Regions from separate parts of the Mesorhizobium sp. M0060 genome, predicted to be linked through region 1. Evidence: predicted binding sites of a transcription regulator. Region 1 holds the regulator's gene; each other region holds the start of a gene.

The links. Region 1 encodes PhoB, which activates phosphate uptake and scavenging genes when phosphate is short. Its sites were predicted from a motif close to TGTCATNNANCTGTCAT; they were not measured.
Region 2: NKJ94_RS22215 (LTA synthase family protein) is a predicted target of PhoB. The motif match lies at 869-885, and genes of this name have one in related genera.
Region 3: NKJ94_RS25500 (alkaline phosphatase) is a predicted target of PhoB. The motif match lies at 832-848, and genes of this name have one in related genera.
Region 4: olsB (l-ornithine N(alpha)-acyltransferase) is a predicted target of PhoB. The motif match lies at 1,378-1,394, and genes of this name have one in related genera.

The regions. Positions count from the first base shown of each region.
Region 1 covers NZ_JAMYUP010000036.1:42,300-44,503, forward strand. The annotation lists gene NKJ94_RS26170 (ROK family protein) at 1-907, shown strand, start outside; gene phoB (phosphate regulon transcriptional regulator PhoB) at 917-1,606, opposite strand; gene phoU (phosphate signaling complex protein PhoU) at 1,623-2,204, opposite strand, start outside.
Region 2 covers NZ_JAMYUP010000025.1:20,847-23,050, forward strand. The annotation lists gene fabD (ACP S-malonyltransferase) at 1-679, opposite strand, end outside; gene NKJ94_RS22215 (LTA synthase family protein) at 926-2,204, shown strand, end outside.
Region 3 covers NZ_JAMYUP010000034.1:33,256-35,459, reverse strand. The annotation lists gene NKJ94_RS25505 (CDP-diacylglycerol diphosphatase) at 1-462, shown strand, start outside; gene NKJ94_RS25500 (alkaline phosphatase) at 892-2,204, shown strand, end outside.
Region 4 covers NZ_JAMYUP010000009.1:151,165-153,368, forward strand. The annotation lists gene grpE (nucleotide exchange factor GrpE) at 1-330, shown strand, start outside; gene olsB (l-ornithine N(alpha)-acyltransferase) at 439-1,314, opposite strand; gene NKJ94_RS11910 (PAS domain-containing hybrid sensor histidine kinase/response regulator) at 1,574-2,204, opposite strand, start outside.

The sequences.
Region 1 (2,204 bases):
CCGGCTGGACACGCTGACCATGCCGCGCGACGAGCTGATCCGCGAATGCATGGCCATCGTCCGGCGCCGGCTGGAAGATCCAGACCTTGACGTCCGCAGTGTCGCCCGCATCGCCCTGGCGATTCAGGGAATTACCGACTCCCCTGCACGCGCCATGCTGTGGTCGCCGATCACGCCGCAGACGGACATCGCCTTTGCCGACATGCTGGAAGACGAATTCGGCATCCCGGCCACGGTGGAGAACGATTGCAATATGATGGCGGTGGCTTTGCGCTGGCGCGATCCGGATCGCTATCGCGACGACTTCATCGCCATCCTGCTTTCGCACGGCATCGGCATGGGGCTGGTGCTGAAGGGCGAGCTGTTCACCGGCACGCATTCCTCGGGCGGCGAGTTTGGCCACATGATCCATCGTCCAGGCGGCGCGCTCTGCCGTTGCGGGCGGCGCGGCTGCATCGAGGCCTATGCAGGCAATTACGCCATCTGGCGCAACGCTACGGGGATGAGCGAAGACAGCAAACCGGTCGCCGACGTCAGCGACGCCGACATGCGCGCGTTGGCGGCCCGGGCCCGCGAGAAGGATGGGCCGGAACGCGAGGCCTACCGCAGGGCCGGCGAAGCGCTGGGTTTCGGTCTCGGCTCGTTGTTCGCGCTGATCGATCCAGCACCGGTCGCGATGGTCGGCGTCAGTGCCGCCGCCTTCGATCTGATCGAGCCGGCCTTGCGCAAGGCCATCGCCCAGACCGCCGGTGGCCAGCATTCGAGCTCGATCTCCTTCGACACCGAGCCGAACGAATTGCCGCTGATCCGCGAAGGCTGCGCGATGCGGGCGTTAAGCTTCGTCGACCAGGAGATTTTCGCGCCGGGCGCGCAAATGAGGCCCGGCATCAGAAAGAACGTAGCCTGACCAGGCAGGTCAATCTTCCCTGATCGCATAGCCGGCACCGCGGATGGTGCGGATGACATCCGGCATGCGGCCGTTATTGACGGCTTTGCGCAGCCGCCCGACATGCACGTCGACGGTGCGTTCGTCGATGTAGATCGTCTCGCCCCAGACATTATCGAGCAACTGGCTGCGCGAGAAGACGCGGCCGGGATGCCGCATCATGAATTCGAGCAGCCGGAATTCGGTCGGCCCGAGCCGGATTTCGCTCTTCTTGCGATAGACCCTGTGCGATTCGCGATCGAGCACGATGTCGCCGACCTTCAGCACGCTGGACAGCACTTCCGGCTTGGCGCGGCGCAGCAGCGCCTTGACCCTGGCCATGAATTCCGGTGTCGAAAACGGTTTGACCAGATAGTCGTCGGCGCCGGTCGAAAGACCGCGCACCCGGTCGCTCTCCTCGCCGCGCGCGGTCAGCATGATGATCGGCAGCCGCTCGGTTTCGGGGCGCACCCGCAACCGTCGGCAGAGCTCGATGCCGGAAACCGCTGGTATCATCCAGTCGAGCACCAGAAGATCGGGCACATTCTCCTGCAAACGGATCTCGGCTTCGTCGCCGCGTGTCACCACCTCGACCTGGTAGCCTTCGGATTCGAGATTGTAGCGGAGCAGCACACCCAACGGCTCCTCGTCCTCCACCACCATTATGCGTGGTGCGATCATCGGCTGGGCACCCCCATCATGTCACCGGTGCGGACATTGTCGTTTCGTCCTGCTTCGGACGATTGACAGGCAATTGCTCGCCGGTCAGCACATAATACGCATTTTCGGCGATGTTGGTGACATGGTCGCCGATCCGCTCCAGATTCTTGGCGCAGAACAGCAGATGCGTGCAAGCGGTGATGTTGCGCGGGTCTTCCATCATGTACGTCAACAGCTCGCGGAACACGGACGTGTATTTGACGTCGATGCGCTCGTCGGCGGCGCGTAGCTTGGCCAGCGCGGCCGCATCGCCGGCAGCATACTCCTCGATGACGCCCTGCACCTGGATGAGCACCAGCTGCGCCATCGCATCGATGGAATGCGATAGGTCGCGCGGCGTGACGCTGAGGCCGACCGCACTCACACGCTTGGCGATATTCTTGGCAAGGTCGCCGATGCGTTCGAGGTCGCCGGCCATGCGGATCGCCCCGACGACATGGCGCAGATCGTGGGCCATCGGCTGGCGCTTGGCGATCAGGGTGATGGCGCGGTCGTCCAGTTCGCGTTGACGCGCATCCATGATGGCGTCGTCCGAAACAACGCGCTGCGCCAGCGCATT
Region 2 (2,204 bases), on a different contig from region 1:
CCAGCGCCTCCCGCATGATCTCGGCCGCCGGCTTCATCAGTGCCGAATGGAAGGGCGCCGAGACCTGCAGCATCAGCGCCCGCTTTGCGCCCTTCTCCGTGCATAGCTTCGCCGCCAGTTCGACCGCCGGCCTGGCGCCTGAGATCACCAGCTGGCCGCCGCCATTGTCATTGGCGATCTGGCAAACCAAGGCGTGCGCCGGATCTTTGGCCGCGCCGTGGGCGGCCTCGGCGCAAGCCGCCTCGACGTCAGCCTGTTCCAGCCCGATAATCGCCGCCATGGCGCCCTCTCCGGCCGGTACCGCCGCCTGCATGGCATTGCCGCGGATGCGCAACAGCCGGGCGGCGTCGGCGACCGAAACGAAACCGGCGGCTGCAAGTGCCGAATATTCGCCAAGCGAATGGCCGGCGACATAGGTGACCTTATCTTCCAGTGAGAAGCCGCGCGCCTCCAGCGCCCGAATTGCGGCAAGCGACACCGCCATCAGCGCCGGCTGGGCGTTGGCGGTCAGCGTCAGCGTCTCTTCCGGACCTTCCCAGATCAGCTTCGATAGATTTTCGCCGAGCGCATCGTCGACTTCCTCGAAGATCCGCAGCGATTCCACAAAGGCGTCGGCGAGGTCCTTGCCCATGCCGACAGCCTGGCTGCCCTGCCCCGGAAAGGTGAATGCGATGGCCATCGGCGGCTCCCAGCTGCTGGTTCTGGTTGCCTGTGACGCAAGGCGTGCGGCCAAGTCAAGTCCAACCTCGACCGCGCAACGTCGGCCGAGTGCCTGTTTCGGCAGGCTTTTTGGCGATCACTCATGATGAAAACCGCTCACGATTTGTTTGCTGGCTCTTCTTATTTCCGCCACAGGCGCTAGCTTTGCGTGACAGTTCGATGACAGTCGAGTGACGCTTTTGTTGCGGGCCGGGGAACTATTGAAGTGGCAAAGACCAAGAACAGCGCAGCCGAGGCCGCGCCACAGTTTCTCGAAGGCGATCCATCCACCGGCTATCTGCCGGCGCGCAAATGGCCTGTCATCCGCTATGGCCTTATCAGCTTGCTGGCCGCGGCCATCCTGGTGTTCGCCATCGAACTGATCGTGCGCGGCAACTTTGCCGGCACCATCGACTTCTTTCTGCAGCCCTTCAAACCCGGCTGGACCACAATCATTATTTTTGCGCTGATCCTCATCGGCCTCGACGCCGTGCTTGGCCGCAGCCATCAGAGCCTGATGATCGTCGCGCCGCTGACGTTGTCGCTGGCGTTCGTCGGCCACCAGAAGTCGCTCTATCTCGGCGATCCGCTCTATCCGACCGATTTCCTCTATTCCCGGCAGATCGTGGCACTGATGCCGCTCCTGGTGCGCGATCGCCCGGGAACCGCCATTGCCCTGGCGATCGGCATCGTCGGCGGGCTGTCGCTGCTCGTCTATTGCTGGCGGCTATGGCGCCGCCGCGTTCCGTCGCTCAGCCACAAGGGCCGCCTTGCCCGGCTGACGCTGACGGTGCCGCTGATCGCCTTCTTCGTCTCCATCATGGACTATGCCACTTTCTCGTGGACGCGCGACCGGCTGCAGATCATCCCGATCATGTGGGACCAGAAGGAAAACTATGCCTCGAACGGTTTTGCGCTCGCCTTCGCGCTGAACGTCCCGATGGCCCATGTCTCGGCGCCGCCCGGCTATTCCGGCAAGGCGATCGCGGCGATCGGCAAACCGCAGGTGACGGCCTCGATACCTGCCGAGAAGCCCGACATCATCGTCGTCATGAGCGAATCGTTCTGGGATCCGACCAAGCTGCCCGGCGTCACCATCACGCCCGATCCGATCCCCAATGTGCGGGCACTGCGCTCGGGCTATATGTTCTCGCCCGAATTCGGCGGCATGACGGCCAACATCGAGTTCGAGGCCCTGACCGGCTTTTCCAACGCCTTCCTGCCGGCGGGCAGCATTCCCTACCAGCAATATGTGCGGACACCGACCCCCTCGCTCGCCACCTTCCTGAAAAGCCAGGGCTACCGGACACGCGCCATCCATCCCGGCACCAACTGGTTCTGGAACCGGGGAGCCGTCTATGCCGATTTCGGCTTCAACGACTTCAAGTCCGAGGAGACGCTGCCGCCCATGCAAAAACGCGGACCGCTCGCGTCGGACGCCGCGATGACCGACGAGATCATCCACGAGGCCGATACCAGTGCCGAGCCGGTCTTCTTTTTCGCCG
Region 3 (2,204 bases), on a different contig from region 1:
GGCAGTTCCCAACTCTGGAATCGGGCGTGGAAAGCACGAAGCAAGGTCTCGGCGAGCCTCGGACGTCACCTTCCACGAACGGCCATCGCCATGGCTGTGAATTCCAGGACTGAGCGATCCCAGGATCAGTTCCACATCCATATCGATTGCGTTGCGGTGTCGGTGGAAAAGAAACTTGTCCTGAAGGGGCCGAAGGTGGAAGGTCCGTGGCAGCTTCTCCCTTTGGCTCTGATGGGGAAACGCTATTGGATCAAGGCAGTCGACAAGTCGGATTTGGAAACGACCAACGTAGTCGGCATCATCGCTTCCGGCCTGCCGCAGGCCCGGCGCGCCATGCATCACGTAAATGTCGTCGTCGTTGGCGCCGAACTCGCCGGCGCAAGACCGGGATTTTACATCCTGACCAATTGGGAAAGCTCAGCGGCCGAGCGCCTTTTGGATCACGACTGCACCTCGCGTTGAGCGCCCACGAGGCAACGGGCGAAGCAATGGCCGCACCCGGACACTCGACGGAAGTCTCAAAGCAGTCTTCGCGGAATGGTATCCGGGCATGGCAAACGACAATCCAAGACCCGATCAGCGCAGCAAAGCTGCGTGACCGCCCCACAGTTCCTCATGCTCTCCTATCTGCAGGCCCGCACCGGCTAACGTCGGCTCTTCGACGATCCGATGAACAGACAGCCCGAGACGAGCTGCGCACCATGCGCCTCGAAACGCGCGAGATGGGTCGCGATTGTCACCGCTCGGACGCAATAATGACCGCTTGTTCGTGGTCTGTGACGTCGACACGTGGCAAATTCGTCGTTTTTGGTCGGCGCGCGTTTCCTGCCATGTCACATCCCTGACACGGACATCGCCGAACATTGTCCGTGAACCCACCCGGAGCCTGCCATGCACCGTCTTATCGCTGCACTCGCAATAACAACAAGCTTGAACACCGTTGCGGGGGCAGCGACGGTCTACCCGCTTGATCGGGCCACGATCCTGGCGCAGTCGCCTTTCGACGTGAAGGTCGAGTTCGACAAGGTCGTTAGCGCCGACCAAGTCACGGTTACGATCAACGGCCAGCCGGCGGAAACCGTGTTGGGCAAGAAATTCGAATTCATCGAGAAGGAAGAAGGTTTCGACGCTTCGGCGCTGTTGATCCGCGCAGCCAGCATTTCGCAGCCTGGTACCTACAAGCTGGAGGCGAAGGCCGGCGACGAAATGAAGTCGGTGAGCTGGCAGGTTTTCGGCACCCCGGCAACGCCCAAGGCCAAGAACGTCATCTTCTTCCTCGGCGACGGGCTTTCGGTCGCGCATCGCACCGGCGCCCGCATCATGTCGAAGGGCATGACGGAAGGCAAAGCCAACGGGCGCCTCAACATGGACGACCTCGATCACATGGCCTTCATAGGCACGTCCGCGACCAATGCGATCTCAACCGATAGCGCCAACACGATGTCGGCTTACATGACGGGCCACAAGACGGCTGTCAACGCGCTCGGCGTCTATGCGGATCGCACCAAGGCCAGCCTTGACGACCCCAGGGTCGAGACGATCGCAGAGGCGCTGCGGCGCACCGGCAACAAGTCGATCGGCGTTGTCTCAACCGCCGAGGTGGAAGACGCCACCCCTGCGGCGGTCGTCGCCCATACCCGCCTGCGCGCCGACAAGGCTGACATTGTCGGCATGTTCTTCGTCGTCAAGCCCGAAATCGTCCTTGGCGGCGGCTCCGCCTACTTCCTGCCGCAGAGCACGCCGGGCTCGAAGCGCAAGGACGACAAGGACTACATCGCAATGTTCAGGGATGCCGGTTACACATTGGCGACCGACAAGACCGAACTCGTGGCCGCCAAGGGAACCAACACCGGCAAGATCCTCGGCCTTTTCCACACCGGCAACATGGACACGACACTCGACCGTGAATTCCTCAAGAAGGGCAGCGTCGAGAAGTTCCCGAACCAGCCCGGCCTTGTCGAGATGACGCAGACCGCACTCGATCAGCTTTCCAAGGACGAGGACGGCTTCTTCCTCATGGTCGAAGCGGCGTCCGTCGACAAGATGTCGCATCCGATGGACTGGGAGCGGTCGCTGTTCGAGACCATCGAGTTCGACAAAGCCGTCGGCATCGGGATGGAGTTCGCCAAGACGCATCCGGACACGCTGATCGTCGCCACGGGCGATCACACGCACGGCGTGTCGATCATCGGTACCATCGACGA
Region 4 (2,204 bases), on a different contig from region 1:
GCATCGGGCGATGCCGGCTTCAAGGCGCTGATCGACGGCGTCGAGATCACCGAGCGCGCCATGCTGTCGGCGCTGGAGCGGCACGGTGTGAAGAAGCTCGAGCCCGAGGGGGAGAAATTCGATCCGAATTTCCACCAGGCGATGTTCGAGGTGCCCAATCCCGACGTGCCCGCCAACACGGTCGTCCAGGTCGTGCAGCCCGGCTATTCGATCGGCGAGCGCGTGCTGCGGCCGGCCATGGTCGGCGTCGCCAAGGGCGGCCCCAAGCATGTGGCAAGCGAAGCGCCGGAGCCGGGGCCGGTCAACGAGCAGGCTGAGAAGGATGCGTGAATGATGAATGGTCAATAGTGAATGGTTAGTAGTTGGTAGAAAGTAGTTTGTAGAAGCCAGACGGGCTTCGTTTCTATCATTCACTATTCATCATTCACTATTCACTATTCACGCAGCGAAGCGCTGCGCTTCCCCGCCATAATAGTTGACGTAGCGGGCGCCGATCTCCTTGACCGGCATCACCACGAACACGTCGACCGTCGAGAATTCACGATCGATGACGCAGCCGTCGCCGATGCGCGCGCCGACGCGCAGATAGCCCTTGACCAGCGGCGGCATGGCGGCGATCGCCGCCTTGGCATTGACGGCCTCGATCGGCATCAGATCCATGGAACAATAGCGCCCGGCGACGGCACGCACGTCCCAGGATGAATTCGTCCGGCAGTGATGGGCAAGATAGGTCAGCGCCTCGGCATGTGCCGCCGGCACGGTGCCGTGGAACGACGCGCAGCCTGTCATCACGCCGATGCCGTAATGGTTGATATAGGCCCAGATGCCTTGCCACAGCGCCTCGATGGTGCGCTTCGAACGGTATTCCGGCAGAACACAGGAGCGGCCAAGCTCAAGGAAGCGCTGGCCGGGATGCCGGGCGATCAACTTGGTCAGCTCGAATTCGCCCTCGGAATAGAAGCCGCCGGCTGCTGCGGCAATCTCCTGCCGCAGCAGGCGGTAGGTGCCGACGATGCGGCGATGCTCGGGGCCGGAAAGCGAAGTATCGAAGACCAGCAGATGATCGCAGAGGGGATCGAAGCGGTCGGCATCGCGGCGGTCCTGCATCTGGAACAGGTCCTTCCTGGCACCAAGCTCGTCGTAGAACACCCGGTAGCGCACTTCCTGCGCGGCAGCGATCTCGGCCTCGTTGCGGGCGAGCCGCACTTCGAGATTGCCGATGCGGCCGAGCGATGCGCCTTTTATGACGGCATCGGCGTTCCGGCCGACAAGCAAAGGCCCGCTGGCGTTCGGCCGAGCATCACATTCCGGCATGACTGTATGCACGAGTGATTCTCCTTCGAGCCATCCCTCTTGGCACGGGGATACGGTGTAGGTGCAACAGGATTGTGACAGTACCGTGATACGGCTCTGCGGGCAATACTTCGTCGGCTGGGTATCGCATGACCCCGGAAACCGAAATTGGTTTCCGGAAAGGATCATGCGAAAAAGTCAAAGTGTTAGAGCGTCCTTTGCGCGTCCAAGAGACGCGGGCGCTCTAATGCCAACCGGCTATCGGGTGATCGAAAGCGGCTCAGGCAGCCACTTGCCCTTCGACCGCGTGAACCAGGGCATCGGGGTCGAGCGGCTTGGTGACGAAGCCGCTGGCACCGTGAGCGAGCACGGCGTGGCGGGTCTTTTCCTGGCTGTCGGCCGACAGCACCATGATCGGCACCGGCGGCACCGCGGTCTCCTCCTCATAGCGGCGGATGGCGGCGATGGCGTCCAGACCGTCCATCACCGGCATATGCAGGTCCATCAGCACCACATCGAAGCGGTGCTTGTGGCCGGTGCTGATGACCGCCTCGACCGCGGCCTTGCCGTTGCCGACCACTTTTACGCGATGCCCGGCCTTCAGCAGCGTGGCGCGGGCCAGCATGGCGTTGATGTCGTTGTCCTCGGCGATCAGCACCGACAGGCCCTGCTGGCGGCCGCCAATGGCGTGCACAGCTTGCGCGCCGCGCTTTTGCGGCTGCGGCTCGGCGATGACCGGCGCATGGCTGGTCAAAAGCACGCGCAGCAGTGTCTCGCCGCGCACCGGCCTTGCCAGGAAGGTGGCGTAACCGTTGGCGCGGAACTCGCCAAGCATGCCGCGGTCGGTCGGCGCGATCAGCGTCACCGCCTCGCAATCGGCAAAGCCGCCCTGGCGCAGGCGCCTGAGCAGC